Regions from separate parts of the Mycobacterium sp. M23085 genome, predicted to be linked through region 1. Evidence: predicted binding sites of a transcription regulator. Region 1 holds the regulator's gene; the other holds the start of a gene.
What was found. The regulator HspR, encoded in region 1, represses chaperone genes until heat shock. The targets are predictions, from matches to a motif close to ANNTGAGTNNNNNNNACTCANNT.
Positions count from the first base shown of each region.

Region 2: a site for HspR is predicted at 3,373-3,395, ahead of lon (endopeptidase La). Genes of this name have one in related genera too.

Region 1 is NZ_CP174280.1:2,589,929-2,598,154, forward strand. It holds gene ACIUM1_RS11860 (SDR family NAD(P)-dependent oxidoreductase) at 1-519, opposite strand, end outside; gene ttfA (trehalose monomycolate transport factor TtfA) at 577-1,455, opposite strand; gene clpB (ATP-dependent chaperone ClpB) at 1,562-4,108, opposite strand; gene ACIUM1_RS11875 (DUF3060 domain-containing protein) at 4,242-4,685, shown strand; gene ACIUM1_RS11880 (FAD-binding oxidoreductase) at 4,718-5,899, shown strand; gene ACIUM1_RS11885 (aldose 1-epimerase) at 5,902-6,804, shown strand; gene ACIUM1_RS11890 (heat shock protein transcriptional repressor HspR) at 6,831-7,229, opposite strand; gene dnaJ (molecular chaperone DnaJ) at 7,229-8,226, opposite strand, start outside.
Region 2 is NZ_CP174280.1:384,817-393,042, forward strand. It holds gene ACIUM1_RS01650 (alkyl hydroperoxide reductase) at 1-174, shown strand, start outside; gene ACIUM1_RS01655 (alpha-amylase family protein) at 185-1,513, shown strand; gene ACIUM1_RS01660 (DUF1810 domain-containing protein) at 1,510-1,944, opposite strand; gene ACIUM1_RS01665 (alpha-hydroxy-acid oxidizing protein) at 1,963-3,207, shown strand; gene lon (endopeptidase La) at 3,410-5,731, shown strand; gene ACIUM1_RS01675 (nitroreductase family deazaflavin-dependent oxidoreductase) at 5,819-6,208, shown strand; gene ACIUM1_RS01680 (TfoX/Sxy family protein) at 6,249-6,581, shown strand; gene ACIUM1_RS01685 (endonuclease) at 6,622-7,248, shown strand; gene ACIUM1_RS01690 (DUF72 domain-containing protein) at 7,256-7,981, shown strand; gene ACIUM1_RS01695 (hypothetical protein) at 7,986-8,226, opposite strand, start outside.

The DNA of each region.
Region 1 (8,226 bases):
GGAAACCCCGGTGCCCTGCAGGCCGACGGACAGGCCCTCGCTGAACGAGATCACCCACGCCTTGGACGCCGAATACGTCGACCCGCGCCCGGGCACCAGCCCGGCGACGCTGGCGATGTTGATGACGGTGCCCGCGCCGGCCTCGAGCATGGCCGGCAGGGCGGCCCGGGTCAGGTGCATGACGGCGGTGACGTTGACGTCGAGCTGGGACTGCAGCACGGCGGGGTCGGTGGACCAGAAGTCGCCGGAGGTGCCGAAGCCGGCGTTGTTGATCAGGACGCGCACTCCCCCGGCGGCGAGCCGGTCGCAGACCCGTTGCCGGCCCGCGGCGTCGGCCAGGTCGGCGGGCAGGATCTCGACATGGGCGCGGTGTTCCTGCAGTTCGTCGGACAGCCTGGTCAAGCGGTCGACGTCGCGGGCGACCAGGACCAGGTCGTAGCCGTCGGCGGCGTAGCGTCGCGCGAACCCGGCGCCGATCCCGGACGTAGGACCGGTGATCAGGGCGACGGGGCGAGGCATGAGCGACATCCTAATGACGCCGGCCGCGTCGGCCTGGTGGCTACCCGGGGTCCGCCGTCAGCGCTGATAGTTGCCGGCCTGCTGGCCGTTGCGTCCCGAGGGCGGTGGGCGGCGGATGGTTTCCGACCGCCCGTCGGGTCGGGGCTGGTCCCGGCGCAGCGGCTCGGCGGCACGGCGGGCGGCCTGCGGATCGCCACCGAGCAGCCCCGTCACCTCCTGCTGCGCGCGCCGGGGCGGCAGCTCGGCGCGGCCCGCCGGCGCCAATGGCCGACTGGGTGCGGCGTTGCGCGGTCCCGACGGCGCCGCGGGCTCCTGCGGGATCTCTTCGGGCAGCGGCGGCAGCACCCGTAGCAGGTCGTTGAACTGGCGCACCGTGCGCAGACCCTCGTCCCACTCGGTGCGGGTGCTGGTGATCGGCATGGCGACCAGCGTCCAGTTCTGCTCGTTCCACATGATCTCGGCGCTGTCCGGTGCGGTGTGCGCGAAGGTGACCATGCGGCGGTCGCAGGCCCGTCGGGCGGCGTCCAGATTGGTCGAGTAGACCATCCGTGGCCCGATCGCGCCCAACAGCCAAATGTCGCTTTCCCGTGGCTCTTTGAGTCCCTTGAGCCGCAGGTCCACCACGACGTTGGTGCCCACCTTGCGGTGCAGCGCGATCACCGTGGCGACCTCTTCGAGGTCGAAGATGTAGACGGCCTCGCCGCGGATCTGGCCCAGCACCACGTTCTGGGCGACGACGTCGCCGACCGTGGACATCACCCCGCGCTTCCAGCGCTTGAGGATGTCGGCCGATTCACGCTCGTAGTCGAACCCGTGCGACCGCGCCCACGACTTGCGGCGCCTGCTGCGCCCGCGCCGCCGATCGATGTCGACGTACAGCAGCACCCCCGCGCCGACAAAGCACAGCGCGGAGAGCGTGAACCAGAGGGGGACCATCCAAAACAGGGTATCTGCTATTGGCCCGGAACACAGAAGGCGACCAGGTCACAACCCAATCACAGGTGGGGCGTGTCGCCGGACCGCGATGGTCCCCCTCTGGGGGTCAGCCGAGGATCAGCGAGTCGCCGTCGGGGCTGACGTTCACCGGAACGGTGTCGCCGTCGTGCACGTCGCCGGCCAACAACAGCTTGGCCAGCTGGTCGCCGATGGCCTGCTGCACCAGGCGGCGCAACGGCCGAGCGCCGTACACGGGGTCGAAGCCGCGGTGCGCCAGCCACTGCTTGGCCGGCAGTGACACCTCGAGGGTGAGGCGCCGCTGCGCCAGCCGCTTCTGCAGCTGGGCCAGCTGGATGTCGACGATCTGCACCAGCTCACCGGGCTCGAGGCCGTGGAAGATGATGACGTCGTCGAGCCGGTTGATGAACTCCGGCTTGAACGCCGAGCGCACCGCGGCCATCACCTGCTCCTCGCTGCCACCCGAGCCCAGGTTGGAGGTCAGGATCAGGATGGTGTTGCGGAAGTCGACGGTGCGGCCCTGCCCATCGGTCAGCCGCCCCTCGTCGAGCACCTGCAGCAGCACGTCGAACACGTCCGGGTGCGCCTTTTCGATCTCGTCGAACAGGATCACCGTGTACGGGCGCCGCCGCACCGCCTCGGTCAGCTGACCGCCCTGGTCGTAGCCGATGTAGCCGGGCGGCGCACCGACCAGCCGGGCCACCGAGTGCTTCTCGCCGTATTCGCTCATGTCGATGCGGACCATCGCGCGTTCGTCGTCGAACAGGAATTCGGCCAGCGCCTTGGCCAGCTCGGTCTTCCCGACGCCGGTCGGCCCGAGGAACATGAACGATCCGGTGGGCCGGTTGGGGTCGGCGACGCCGGCCCGGGAACGCCGCACCGCGTCGGACACGGCGGTCACCGCTCTGCGCTGGCCGATGACACGCCGGCCCAGCTCCTCCTCCATGCGCAGCAGCTTGGCGGTCTCGCCCTCGAGCATCCGGCCCGCCGGGATGCCGGTCCACGCCGAGACCACCTCGGCGATGTCGTCGGGACCGACCTCCTCTTTGAGCATCACGTTCTCGCGGGCCTCGGCCTGCGGCAGCGCGGCGTCGAGCTTCTTCTCGACCTCGGGGATGCGCCCATAGCGCAGCTCCGCGGCCTTGGCCAGGTCGCCGTCGCGCTCGGCGCGCTCGGACTCCCCGCGCAACGCCTCCAGCTGCTCCTTGAGCTCGCGGACGACGTCGATCGCGTTCTTCTCGTTCTGCCAGCGGGTGGTGAGCTCGGACAGCTTCTCCTTCTGGTCGGCCAGCTCGGAGCGCAGCTTCTCCAGCCGCTCCTTGGACGCCTCGTCCTCCTCCTTGGCCAGCGCCATCTCCTCGATCTCGAGGCGACGCACCAGCCGCTCCACCTCGTCGATCTCGACGGGCCGGGAGTCGATCTCCATCTTCAGCCGGCTGGCGGCCTCGTCGACCAGGTCGATGGCCTTGTCCGGCAGGAAGCGCGCGGTGATGTAGCGGTCGGACAGCGTCGCGGCGGCCACCAGGGCCGAGTCGGTGATGCGCACCCCGTGGTGCACCTCGTACCGGTCCTTCAGCCCGCGCAGGATGCCGACGGTGTCCTCCACCGACGGCTCACCCACCAGCACCTGCTGGAACCGGCGCTCCAGCGCGGCGTCCTTCTCGATGTACTTGCGGTACTCGTCCAGGGTGGTGGCGCCGACCAGCCGCAGCTCGCCGCGGGCCAGCATCGGCTTGATCATGTTGCCGGCGTCCATCGCGCCCTCACCGGTCGCGCCGGCGCCGACGATGGTGTGCAGCTCGTCGATGAACGTGATGATCTGGCCGGCGGAGTTCTTGATGTCGTCGAGCACGGCCTTGAGGCGTTCCTCGAACTCGCCGCGGTACTTCGCGCCGGCCACCATCGACCCGAGGTCCAGGCTGATGACGGTCTTGTCGCGCAGGCTCTCGGGCACGTCACCCGCGACGATGCGCTGAGCCAGGCCCTCCACGATGGCGGTCTTGCCGACGCCGGGCTCACCGATCAGCACCGGGTTGTTCTTGGTGCGTCGCGAGAGCACCTGCACCACCCGGCGAATCTCGTTGTCCCGCCCGATCACCGGGTCGAGCTTGCCGTCGCGGGCCCGCTCGGTCAGGTCGGTCGAGTACTTCTCCAGCGCCTGATAGGTCGCCTCCGGTTCGGGGCTGGTGACCCGGCCACTGCCGCGCACCTTGACGAACCCGTCGCGCAACGCCTGGGGCGAGGCGCCGTGGCCGGTCAACAGTTTGGCCACGTCGGAGTCGCCGGTGGCCAGGCCCACCAGCAGATGTTCGGTCGAGACGTACTCGTCGTTCATCTCGGTGGCCAGTTGCTGCGCGGTGGTGATGGCGGCCAGCGACTCGCGCGACAGCTGCGGTTGCGAGCTGGCGCCGCTGGCCTGCGGCAGCCGCTCCAGCAGCCGCTCGGTTTCGGCGCGAATGGTCGCCGGGTCGACGCCGACGGCCTCCAGCAGCGGCGCGGCGATGCCGTCCGCCTGCGTCAGCAGGGCCATCAGCAGGTGCGCGGGCCGGATCTCGGGGTTACCGGCGGCCGAGGCCGCCTGCAACGCGGAGGTCAGCGCCGCTTGGGTCTTGGTAGTCGGGTTGAAAGAGTCCACGACGAGCTCCATTCGGGTACAAAAAGGTTGGCAAAAATGCTTGTCCGCTTGTTCAACGCCGTCAAGGTTGAGTCTGTTCCGCTCAACTCTACCGAGTTTTCGTTGACCCGGCGTACTGGGTACCCCTGTATCGATGACGCAGACGACCCAGCACCCCGACCAGGCCGGCGCCGAGTTCGCCCGGACCGCGCGCCGCGTCCCGCTGACCTTCTTGCTCGCCGCCGTGGCCGTCGGCCTGGCGCTCGCCGCGCTGGTCGCGGTCGGGTTGCACACCGATCTCGCCGGCAGCGGCCCCTCGACGACGGTCCCGGAGTCCGGCACGCTGCAGTTGAGCGGGACGGGTATGACGAAGACGATTCCCTGTCATGCCGGCTATCTGTCGGTGAGCGGGGAGAAGAACACCATCACCCTCACCGGGCACTGCACCAGCGTCAGCGTTTCGGGCAGCGGCAACCACGTCGCGGTCGACAGCACCGATGCGGTGAGCGCCTCGGGGACCGGCAACGTCGTTGTCTATCACTGGGGTTCGCCCAAGATCGACGACGTCGGGACCGCCAACACCGTCCGACAGGGCTGAGTGGCCGACGGCCGAGCCTAGAATCGGGGCCCGTGAGCCTGGAGGACGTCGACGCACTGCACGTGTTGCGCGATGCCTTCGCACCGGGCGAGGCGGGCTCGGTCGGTGCTTCCGGTGAGCTCGTTCACCGCTTCTACACCCATTGGTTCGCCCTCGATCCCTCGGTGCGCGACCTGTTCCCGCCCGAAATGGCCCCCCAGCGGCTCGCTTTCGGCCATGCGCTGCACTGGGTATACGGCGAGCTCGTCGCGCGGCGCGCGCGGGAGCCGGTGGCGTTCCTGGCACAGCTCGGCCGCGATCACCGCAAATACGGTGTGCTGGCGCGCCATTACGAAACCCTGCGGCGCGCCTTGCTGAGCACACTGCGCGCTCAGCTGGGTGCGGCCTGGACCGACGCCGTCGACGAGGCGGCCAGGCAGTCGCTGAACCTGATCACCGGGGTGATGAGCGGCGCCGCCGACGCCGAGGAGGGGCCGGCGTGGTGGGACGGGACCGTCATCGAGCACATCCGGGTGTCGCGGGATCTGGCGGTGGTCCGGCTGCAGCTCGATCAGCCGATGCCCTACCACCCCGGCCAATACGTCAACGTCCACGTGCCCCAATGCCCGCACCGTTGGCGGTATTTGAGTCCCGCGATTCCGGCCGACCCCGGCGGCGGGATCGAGTTTCACGTCCGGCTGGTCCCCGGCGGACTGGTCAGCACCGCGATCGTCAACGAAACCCGCATCGGCGACCGCTGGCGGCTGTCCAGCCCGCACGGCGGCCTGCAGGTCGACCGCGAGGGCGGTGACGTGCTGATGGTGGCCGGCAGCACCGGCCTGGCCCCGCTGCGGGCGCTGATCATGGACCTGTCGCGGTTCGCGGTGAACCCACGGATACATCTGTTCTTCGGCGGCCGGTACCGCTGCGAACTCTACGATCTGCCGACCCTGTGGCAGGTCGCCTCGCACAACCCCTGGCTGTCGGTCTCGCCCGTCTCGGAGTACAACAGCGACCCGCCATGGGCCGCGGACTATCCCGACGTCACGCCGCCACGCGGGCTGCACGTGCACCAGATCGGGCGGCTGCCCGACGTGGTGACCAAGTACGGCGGCTGGGGCGACCGGCAGATCCTGATCTGCGGCGGGCCGGCGATGGTCAGCGCCACCAAGGCCGCCCTGATCGCCAAAGGCGCTCCGCCCGAACACATTCAGCATGACCCGCTATGGAGGTAGCCATGCACGTCGTCACCCTGCACGATCCCACGTCGCCGGTGGTTGCGCAGTACGTTCCCGACGCGGGGATGATCGGCACGTCGCTGCGCGACGCCGGTGTCGAGCTGCTGGGCCAGCGCCGCGGCCTGGACGCCTACCTCTCCGACGGCAAGACGATGGGCATCCCGATCTTGTATCCGTGGGCAAATCGGTTGAGCGAGAACACTTATACCGCACAAGGCGTCACCGTGACCCTGACGCCGGGCGAAAACGGCGTGCGCGCCGATCCGCACGGGCTACCCATCCACGGCGTCCTGGCCGCCTACCCCGGATGGCGGGTGACCGAAGAGGCCGCCAACGCGCTGACCGCCGAACTGGATTTCGGGGCCGATCCCCGCTTGCTGGCCAGCTTCCCGTACCCGCACCTGCTGACCGTCGCGGCGCGGCTGGCCGACCGGACGCTGACGGTCCGGACCACGGTCACCGCGACCGGCGACCGTGCGGTGCCGCTGTGCTTCGGATTTCATCCCTACCTGCAGCTGCCCGACGCGCCGCGGGCCGACTGGGTCATCGAGACACCGCCGCTGCGGCATCTGGGCCTCGACGACAAGGGGCTGCCCACCGGAGACGCCGAGCCACAGCCGGCGCGACAGGAAACATTGTGCGACAAGGCTTTCGACGATGCCTACGACCAGGTGGCCGAAGGTTCGGTGTTCGCGGTGTCCGGCGGCGGTCGCCGCATCGAGGTGCATTTCGAGCGTGGCTATCCGGCGGCGCAGATTTTTGCGCCGCCGGTACAGGACCCCGCGCAGGCGATCGTGTGCTTCGAGCCGATGGCCGCGCCGACCGACGCGCTGCGCCGGGGCGGCTACCGCTGCGCCGTACCGGGCGAGCCGGCGGTCACGCAGTTTTCGATCCGGGTGTGACCACGAAGTGAAACCGAGCGAGAGAATCAGCGTCCGCGGCGCGGCTGCCACACCACCAGCGCGGTGCTCTTGGGCACCACCGCCACATCGCGGCGCGGGCTGGCGGCGCGCGTTTGAGCCAGCTCCTCGGTCAGCTCCTTGACCCGGGCCTGCAACGCCTCGACCTGATTGGTCAGCTCGATGATGCGCTTGATCCCGGCGAGGTTTACCCCCTCGTCCTGCGAGAGCCGTTGCACCTCACGCAGCAGGTCGACGTCGTGCTCCGAATACCGCCGTCCCCCACCGGAAGTCCGGCGCGGGCTGACCAGGCCGAGGCGGTCGTAGGTGCGCAGCGTCTGGGCGTGCATGCCGGCCAGCTCGGCGGCCACCGAAATCAGGAAGGTCCGGGCATCCTCTTTCCTTGCATTGCTCGAGCCCTTGGCCATCAGCGATTGCCTGCCCATCCGGCCCGGGGGTCGAAGCCACTGGCACGCTCGGCGGCGGCGTACGCCTCCAGCGCCTCCTGGGCCGCGCCCTCCAAGTTGGGCGGTACGGCAACCTTGACGGTCACCAGCAGGTCCCCGTTGCCGCCGCCGCGCTTGGGCACGCCCCGGCCGCGCACCCGCAGGATCCGGCCGTCGGCGGTGCCCTTGGGCACCCGAACACCGACTTTGCCGTCCAACGTGGGCACCGAAATGGTTGAGCCCAGGGCCAACTCGGTGAAACTGACCGGAACGGTCACGGTCAGGTCGTCGCCGTCGCGGCCGAACACCTTGTCCGGTCGCACATGCACCGTCACGTACAGGTCACCCGACGGCGCGCCGCGCAGCCCCGCCTCGCCCTGGCCGGGCAGCCGGATGCGCTGTCCGTCCTCGACGCCCGGTGGGATCCGCACGTTGATGGTGCGGGTACGGGTGGTGACGCCGGTGCCCTTGCACTCCTCGCAGGGGTGCTCGATGATCGAACCGCTGCCCCGGCAATCGGTGCAGGGCTCGGAGAAGCCGAACGCGCCCTGGTTACGGTTGATCACGCCGGAGCCGTTACAGGTGGGACACACCTTCGGGCTGGTGCCCGGCCGCGCGCCACTGCCATGGCAATTCGTGCAGGGCGCCGGACTGGTCAGCCGCAGCGGCATCGCCACGCCCTTGGCGGCCTCGACGAAATCCAGCTGGGTTTCCGTCTCGAGGTCGTTGCCGCGGCGCGGCCGGCTGGGCCGGGTGCCGGAACCGCGCCCGAACAAGCCACCGAACAGGTCACCGATGTTGGTGCCGCCGCTTCGGCCGGCGGCATCGAACAAGTCGTTCAGGTTGAACTCAGCGCCGTCTCCGCCGACGTTGAAGCCCCCGAACCCGCCGCTGTCGAACCGGCGCCCGCCAAAACCACCGCCGGCGAACAGCCTTCGGGTTTCGTCGTATTCCTTGCGCTTGGCCGGATCCGACAAGA
Region 2 (8,226 bases), 2.2 Mb from region 1:
TTCGCGGTGTCGTCGATCAACGGGTGCCCGGACTGCGTGGCCGCCCACGAACACACGCTGCGCGAGGCCGGTGTCAGCCGGGAAACCATTCAAGAGGCGTTGAAGGCCGCGGCGATCATCTCCGGCGTGGCGCAAGCGATCATCGCCTCGCAGACGCTGGCAACCGTCGGCTGACCGCGCCGTCGTGTCCAGTGCCGTGACCGGACCCGCCTGGGTCCAGCACGCGATCTGGTGGCAGGTCTACCCGCTGGGGTTCGTGGGAGCATTTCCCACACCGCAGCCGAACGAGCCGCCGCAACCGGAGGAACACCGGTTGCGGCGGCTCGTCGACTGGTTGGACCACGCCATCGAACTCGGGGCTTCCGGCATCGCGCTGGGGCCCATCTTCGCCTCGCGCACCCACGGTTACGACACCACCGACCACTACCGCATCGATCCGCGGCTGGGCGATGACGCCGACTTCGACCACCTGGTCGCCGAGGCGCATCGGCGCGGCCTGCGGGTGCTGCTCGACGGGGTGTTCAATCACGTCGGCGAGGACTTCGCGCGCTATCGCGAGGCGGCCAACGACGACGCGGCGGCGCGCTGGTTTCGCGGGCGTCCCGGTCGTTTCCACACCTTCGAGGGCCACTCCGGGCTGATCACCCTCAACCACGACAATCCCGAAGTCGCCGACTACACCGTCGACGTGATGGCGCACTGGTTGGGGCGCGGCGCCGACGGCTGGCGCCTCGATGCGGCTTACGCCGTGCCGCAACACTTCTGGGCCTCCACCCTGCCGAGGGTGCGCGAGCGCTACCCGGAGGCCTGGTTCGTCGGTGAACTCATCCACGGCGACTACGCCGCGGTGGTAAAGGAAGCCACCTTCGACTCGGCCACCCAATACGAGCTGTGGAAGGCGATCTGGAGCAGCCTGAATGACGGCAACTTCTTCGAACTCGATTGGGCGCTGCAGCGCCACAACGACTTTTTGACCGTCTTCTCCCCGCTGACCTTCATCGGCAACCACGACGTCACCCGCATCGCGAGCCGGCTGGAAAACCCCGAACACGTCGCCCACGCGCTGGTGCTGCTGCTGACCATCGGCGGGGTGCCCAGCGTGTACGCCGGCGACGAGCTCGGGTTCCGGGGCGTGAAGGAAGAACGGTTCGGCGGCGACGACGCGGTGCGGCCCGAGTTCGGCTCTCCCCCACTGCAATTAGATGTGTTCGGGGTCGAGACCTGGCGGTTGCACCAGTATCTGGTGGGACTGCGTCGCCGCTATCCCTGGCTACACGCGGCGTCCACCACCGCGCGGCTGCTGGAAAACCGGCACTACGTGTACGAGACCCGCAACGGCGACCACGCGTTACTGGTGGTGCTCAATATCGACGACAAGCCGCTGCGGGTTTCGCTCCCGAAGCTGGGTACGGCCCGCGCGCAGGTGATCGGCGGATCGGCGGCCCCGCCGCAGGAGGTCGTCGACGCCGTCGACGTCGAGCCCCGCGGCTGGCGGATCCTGCAGCCCGTCTAGTCCTGCAGTCGGGCCAGGGTCAGCGGATCCTGCTCGCCGTCGTAATACTTGTCGAGCACCGCGACGAAGTCCTGGTGGTCGTCGGTCGCAAGGGCGAACAACGTCATCGACGAGCGCAGCTTGAGGTCGTCGGGCGAGCCGAAGATCTGCGTGACGGAGCGGCCCTGGATGTCGTTGACCAGTTGGGTGCATTCTCGCAGCCGCGGCCCGAGCAGGTCGTGGGCCAGGTAAGCACGGGCCTCCTGCAGCGAGGCAATGCCGTAATGAACCGCCGTCGGGCTGCCGCCCAGACCGCGCAGTTGCGGGAACACAAACCACATCCAGTGACTGCGCTTTCGTCCGTCGCGCAGTTCCCCGATGACCTGGCCGTAGACCGGAGCCTGCGCGGTGACGAACCGGTTCAGATCGAAAGGGTCGGTCGCGGATTCCATGTGACTACGGTGGCACATATGGCCGTCCCACGACGAGTGCCCAATGTGCGCGACCTCGCGCCGCTGATGCAATTCAAGCGACCGCAGTTCAACGCGACCAAGCGCCGCCTCGACGCCGCCTACACCATCGAGGATCTGCGCCGCATCGCCAAACGCCGTACCCCCAAAGCGGCGTTCGACTACACCGACGGCGCCGCCGATGACGAGTTGTCCATCGGACGCGCACGACAGGCGTTCCGCGACATCGAATTTCATCCGACGATCCTGCGCGACGTCTCGCAAGTCACCGCCGGTTGGAACGTGCTGGGCCAGCCGGTCGCCCTGCCAGTCGGGATCGCGCCCACCGGATTCACCCGGCTGATGCACACCGCGGGCGAGATCGCCGGCGCGGGGGCCGCGGCCAGGGCGGGGATCCCGTTCTCACTGTCCACGCTGGGCACCTGCTCGATCGAAGACCTGGTCACCGCCGTCCCCCAGGGCCGAAAGTGGTTTCAGCTCTACATGTGGCGCGACCGCGAGCGCTCGATGGCGCTGGTGAGCCGCGCCGCCGCCGCGGGCTTCGACACCCTGCTGGCCACCGTCGACGTTCCCGTCTCCGGCGCCCGGCTGCGGGACAACCGCAACGGCATGACGATCCCGCCGACGCTGACGCTGCGCACCGTGCTCGATGCCGTGCCGCATCCCAAGTGGTGGTTCGATCTGCTGACCACCGAGCCGCTGGCGTTCGCCTCGCTGGACCGCTGGCCGGGCACGGTGGCCGAATACCTGAGCACCATGTTCGACCCCAGCCTCACCTTCGACGACCTGGAGTGGATCAAGGCGCAATGGCCCGGAAAGCTCGTCGTCAAGGGAATTCAAACGCTCGATGATGCGCGCGCCGTCGTCGACCGCGGCGTCGACGGCATCGTGTTGTCCAATCATGGCGGGCGCCAACTGGATCGGGCCCCGGTGCCCTTCCACCTGCTGCCCACGGTCGCACGCGAGCTTGGCAAACACACCGAAATCCTGGTCGACACCGGCATCATGTCCGGCGCGGACATCGTTGCCGCAGTCGCGCTGGGGGCCCGATGCACACTGGTCGGGCGGGCCTACCTGTACGGCCTGATGGCCGGCGGCGAGGCCGGGGTCAGCCGCGCGATCGACATTCTGGCGAGCGGGATTCTGCGGACCATGGCGCTACTCGGCGTGACCTGCCTGGAAGAGCTGTCGCCCCGGCACGTCACCCAGCTCAAGCGGCTCGGTCCCATTGACTCAGTGACCTGACGCCGCGGCGTCACGGCTCACTGGTTACGGAATGACTTCGGCTGGCTGCCCCAACATGCGACGAATGTGCAACTGACTTCACGCTCGTCGTCCAGCGTGAAACCAACGTCACGCTCACGCCCCGGCGAAAAAGCAGGTGCTGGGGAACAAACCGGCGCCCGGCTGGGTTAAGTCCATCAGACTCAACTTTTGGAGGATTTTGATGGCTGATGCCAAGTCGGTGCCGGTGCTGTTTGTCACCGACACCATCGTGCTGCCCGGAATGGTGGTGCCAATCGCCCTGGACGACGCCGCCCGCGCGGCGATAGACGCCGCTCAGGCGAGTGAATCGGGGCAGTTGCTGGTCGCCCCCCGGCTCGAGGACCGGTATCCCTCACACGGCGTGATCGCGAAGATCCTGCAGGTCGGGCGCATCGCCGGCGGCGGCACCGCCGCGGTGGTGCGCGGTGAGCGCAGGGCCCAGATCGGGGCCGGCGCATCCGGACCCGGTGCGGCGCTGTGGGTCGAGGCGATCGAGGTGCCCGCCACCGAGGCGACCGACGAGGTCAAGGCATTGACGGCGGAGTACAAGAAGCTGCTGCTGGCCATGCTGCAACGCCGCGAGGCCTGGGAGATCATCGATTACGTCAACAGGCTGACCGATCCGTCGGCGCTGGCGGACACCTCCGGGTACGCCTCCTACCTGACCAACGCGCAGAAGAGGCAACTGGTGGAGACCGTCGACGTCGCCGAGCGGCTGCGCGTGCTGATCGATTGGACCAGCTCGCACCTGGCCGAGGTCGAGGTGAGCGACAAGATCGCCGAGGACGTCCGCGACGGCATGGAGAAGACGCAGAAGGAGTTCCTGCTGCGCCAACAACTGGCCGCCATCCGCAAAGAGCTGGGCGAAGGCGAACCGGACGGGTCGGACGACTACCGGGCCCGCGTCGAGGCCGCCGAGTTGCCCGAGAAGGTGCGCGAGGCCGCGCTGCGCGAGGTCGGCAAGCTGGAACGCTCCAGCGACCAGAGCCCGGAAAGCGGCTGGATCCGCACCTGGCTGGACACCGTGCTCGACCTGCCGTGGAACGCCAGGACCGAAGACTCCACCGATCTGAAGGTGGCCCGCGAAGTTCTGGACGCCGACCACCACGGGCTGGAGGACGTCAAGGACCGCATCGTCGAGTACCTGGCCGTGCGGGCGCGGCGCGCCCAGCGCGGGCTGCAGGTCGTCGGCGGTCGCGGTTCCGGTGCGGTGATGGTGTTGGCTGGTCCTCCCGGCGTCGGCAAGACTTCGCTGGGTGAAAGCGTGGCAAGGGCCTTAGGCCGCAAGTTCGTCCGCGTCGCCCTGGGCGGCGTGCGCGACGAGGCCGAGATCCGTGGGCACCGTCGCACCTACGTCGGCGCGTTGCCGGGCCGGATCGTGCGCGCGATCGGTGAGGCGGGATCGATGAATCCCGTTGTGCTGCTTGACGAAATCGACAAGGTCGGTTCCGACTATCGCGGTGACCCGAGCGCGGCGCTGCTCGAGGTGCTCGACCCCGCGCAGAACCACACCTTCCGCGACCATTACCTGGACCTGGATCTGGACCTGTCCGACGTGGTGTTTTTGGCCACCGCCAACGTGATCGAGAACATTCCGTCGGCGCTGCTGGACCGGATGGAACTGGTGCAGATCGACGGCTACACCGAGGACGACAAGGTCGCCATCGCCCGGGACTACCTGTTGCCCCGGCAGCGAGAGCGGGCAGCGCTGACCGAGGACGAGGTCACGGTGACCGACGCCGCGCTGCGCAAGATCGCCGCCGACTACACCCGCGAACCGGGCGTGCGGCAATTCGAACGGCTGCTGGCCAAGGCGCTGCGCAAGGCGACCACCAAGCTGGCGGACAACGCCGAACCGCTGACCATCGACGAGCCGGATCTGGTGGGTTACCTTGGCCGCCCGCGGTTCACGCCCGAGTCGGCCGAGCGCACGGCGGTGCCGGGTGTGGCCACCGGGCTGGCCGTCACCGGTCTTGGTGGCGACGTGCTGTACATCGAGGCGGGCTCGACGGATGGCGAGGCGGGTCTGCAGCTGACCGGTCAACTGGGTGACGTCATGAAGGAATCTGCGCAGATCGCGCTATCCTACGTGCGCTCACACGCTCACCTGCTGGGCGTTGACCCCAAGGCGCTGGACCGGCGCATCCACGTGCACGTGCCCGCGGGCGCGGTGCCCAAGGACGGGCCGTCCGCCGGCGTCACCATGGTGACCGCGCTGGTGTCGATGGCGACCGGACGCCAGGTCCGCTCCGACGTCGGGATGACCGGTGAGGTCACGCTGAACGGGCGGGTGTTGCCCATCGGCGGCGTCAAGCAGAAGCTGCTGGCGGGCCAACGTGCCGGATTGTCAACGGTTTTCATCCCCGCGCGTAACGAGCCGGATCTGGACGACGTGCCGGCCGAGGTGCTGGAGGCGTTGACGGTCAAGCCGATGACCGATGTCGCCGAGATCGTCGCCCAGGCGCTGGAACCGGCGGCCGAAGCCGCGACGGTGGCCGCGTGAGGTCGCCGGGCAGCTGACCTACAACCGCATAACGAGACAGCCGTCGCTCATGTGGCGGCTGTTCTCGTATGCGGCAGAATCCAAGCTATGACTGACTTCGGGAAGCTGAAACGGCAAGTGGTCCGTCGCGTTCAACGGCTGGTGGTCAATCCGGTGGGCCGCCAGCTACCGATGACCATGCTGGAAACCACCGGCCGCAAGAGCGGAAAGCCCAGGCGTACCACGGTAGGTGGGCGCGTGGTCGACAACCAGTTCTGGATGGTTTCCGAGCACGGCGAGCACTCGGACTATGTCCGCAACATCAAAGCGAATCCGGCTGTCCGGGTGCGGGTCGGCGGCCGGTGGCGCAACGGCACTGCGCACCTGCTGCCCGACGATGACGCCGTGCAGCGGCTCGGCAACCTGCCGCGACTGAACAGCGCGGTGGTGCGGTTGATGGGCAGCGACCTGCTGACCATCCGCGTCGACCTGGACTGACGTCGCCGCCCCGGTCGGTCCCCGGGATTAGGGTCGGCGGATGGCCTACGACGAGCATCTGGCGAACCGCATCCGCGAACTCCTCGGCACCGAGCCCGGTGTCGACGAGAAACGCATGTTCGGCGGTCTGGCGTTTCTGATCAACGGCAACATGTCGGTGGCCGTCAGCGGCCAGGGCGGACTGCTGGTGCGAGTGCCGCGGGAAGACACCGACAAGCTCGCGGCGCGTGCCCATGTCAGCCCGATGGTGATGGCCGGCCGGGAAGCCCGGGGCTGGCTGCACGTCGACGCCGCCGGCGTGCAAACCAAACGCCAGCTTCACGGTTGGGTGAACCGCGGAGTCGGTTACGCGCGCGGTCTGCCACCCAAGTAGCGCCGGTTAGCTCGCGCGATGCGCGGGTAAGCGAGTGCCTATGGACCCGCGGGTGCGACGACTGCTCGACGTTGCCGGTACGACTTACGCGGCGCAGGCACGCATCACGATGGCCGACAAGCCGATGCCGCTGTTTCAGCTTCTGGTCCTGTGCATGCTCGCCAGCAAGCCGATCGACGCGGGCATCGCCATGGCCGCCGCGCGTGAACTGTTCAAGGCGGGGCTGCGGACCCCCAAAGCCGTGCTGGCGGCGGACCGGCAGACCATGATCGAGGCGTTCGGGCGCGCGCACTACGTTCGCTACGACGAGAGCTCGGCGACCCGGCTAACCGATATGGCCGACACCGTTCGTGAGGATTACTCCGGTGATCTGCGCCAACTGGCCGACCGCAGCCGGCATGACGTGGCCACCGCCAAGCGGATGTTGAAGAAATTCAAGGGAATCGGCGACACCGGCGCCGACATCTTCCTGCGCGAAGTCCAAGACGTATGGACCTGGGTGCGTCCGTACTTCGACGCCCGAGCCACCGCCACCGCCAAACAACTGGGCTTGCCTGCCGAACCGAAGAAGTTGGGATCACTTGCACCGCAAGCCAATGCGCAACTTGCCGCCGCACTCATCAGGGTGTCGCTAGACGACGATGTGCGTCGGCGGGTGACCGGCTGAGCGGACAGTGACCATACGCATCGGTACCTCGGGGTGGTCGTACAACCACTGGGTGGATGTGCTCTACCCGACCGGAACGCCGTCGGGGCGCCGGCTGGCCCGCTACATCGAAGTCTTCGACACCGTGGAGCTGAACGCGAGTTTCTACCGCTGGCCCCAGGATTCGACCTTTACCGGCTGGCGCAAGCAGCTGCCGGAGGGCTTCACCATGTCGGTCAAGGCGCATCGTGGACTGACGCACTACCGCCGGCTCGCCTCACCCGAACCGTGGATCGAACGGTTCGAACGTTGTTGGCGTCTGCTCGGTGATCGGCATGGGGTGCTGCTCGTGCAACTGCACCCCGAGCAGCAGCGCGACGACGCGCGCCTGGATTCGTTCCTGGCCCTGATGCCCGAGTCGATCCGCGTCGCCGTCGAATTGCGTCACCCGTCGTGGAATGACCCCGCCGTGTTCGAGTTACTGGAACGCCGGCGCGCCGCGTATGTGGTGATGAGCGGTCTCGGGCTGGAGTGCATCCCCCGGGCGACAACCGATCTGGTGTACATCCGGATGCACGGTCCGGATCCGGACGCCAATTACGCCGGCTCGTATTCCGACGAGGAGCTACGGCGCTGGGCCGATCGAATCGCCGAGTGGGACGCCGAAGGCAGGGACGTGTGGATGTATTTCAACAACGACCTGGGTGGCCACGCGGTCCGCAACGCGCTGGCCCTGCGCGAGCTTTTGGGTTGAGCGCTCAGTTCTGATCCAGTCCTGCCGTGCGTGCGGCGTCGGAGCCGTCAGCGCTGCGCCGCACCGGCACCCACGTCCCGTCGATGACGTCCGGCGGGCACTGCACCTGCAGCCGTTCCCGTTCGGTGCGGCGGCGTTTGATCCGCAGCCGCGCATCGCCGGGCAGCGTGACCAGTTCGTTGCAGGTCAGGTAGTACACGTCGTCGACGTCATCGATCTGGTCCGCCTCGACTCGCAGCGAACCC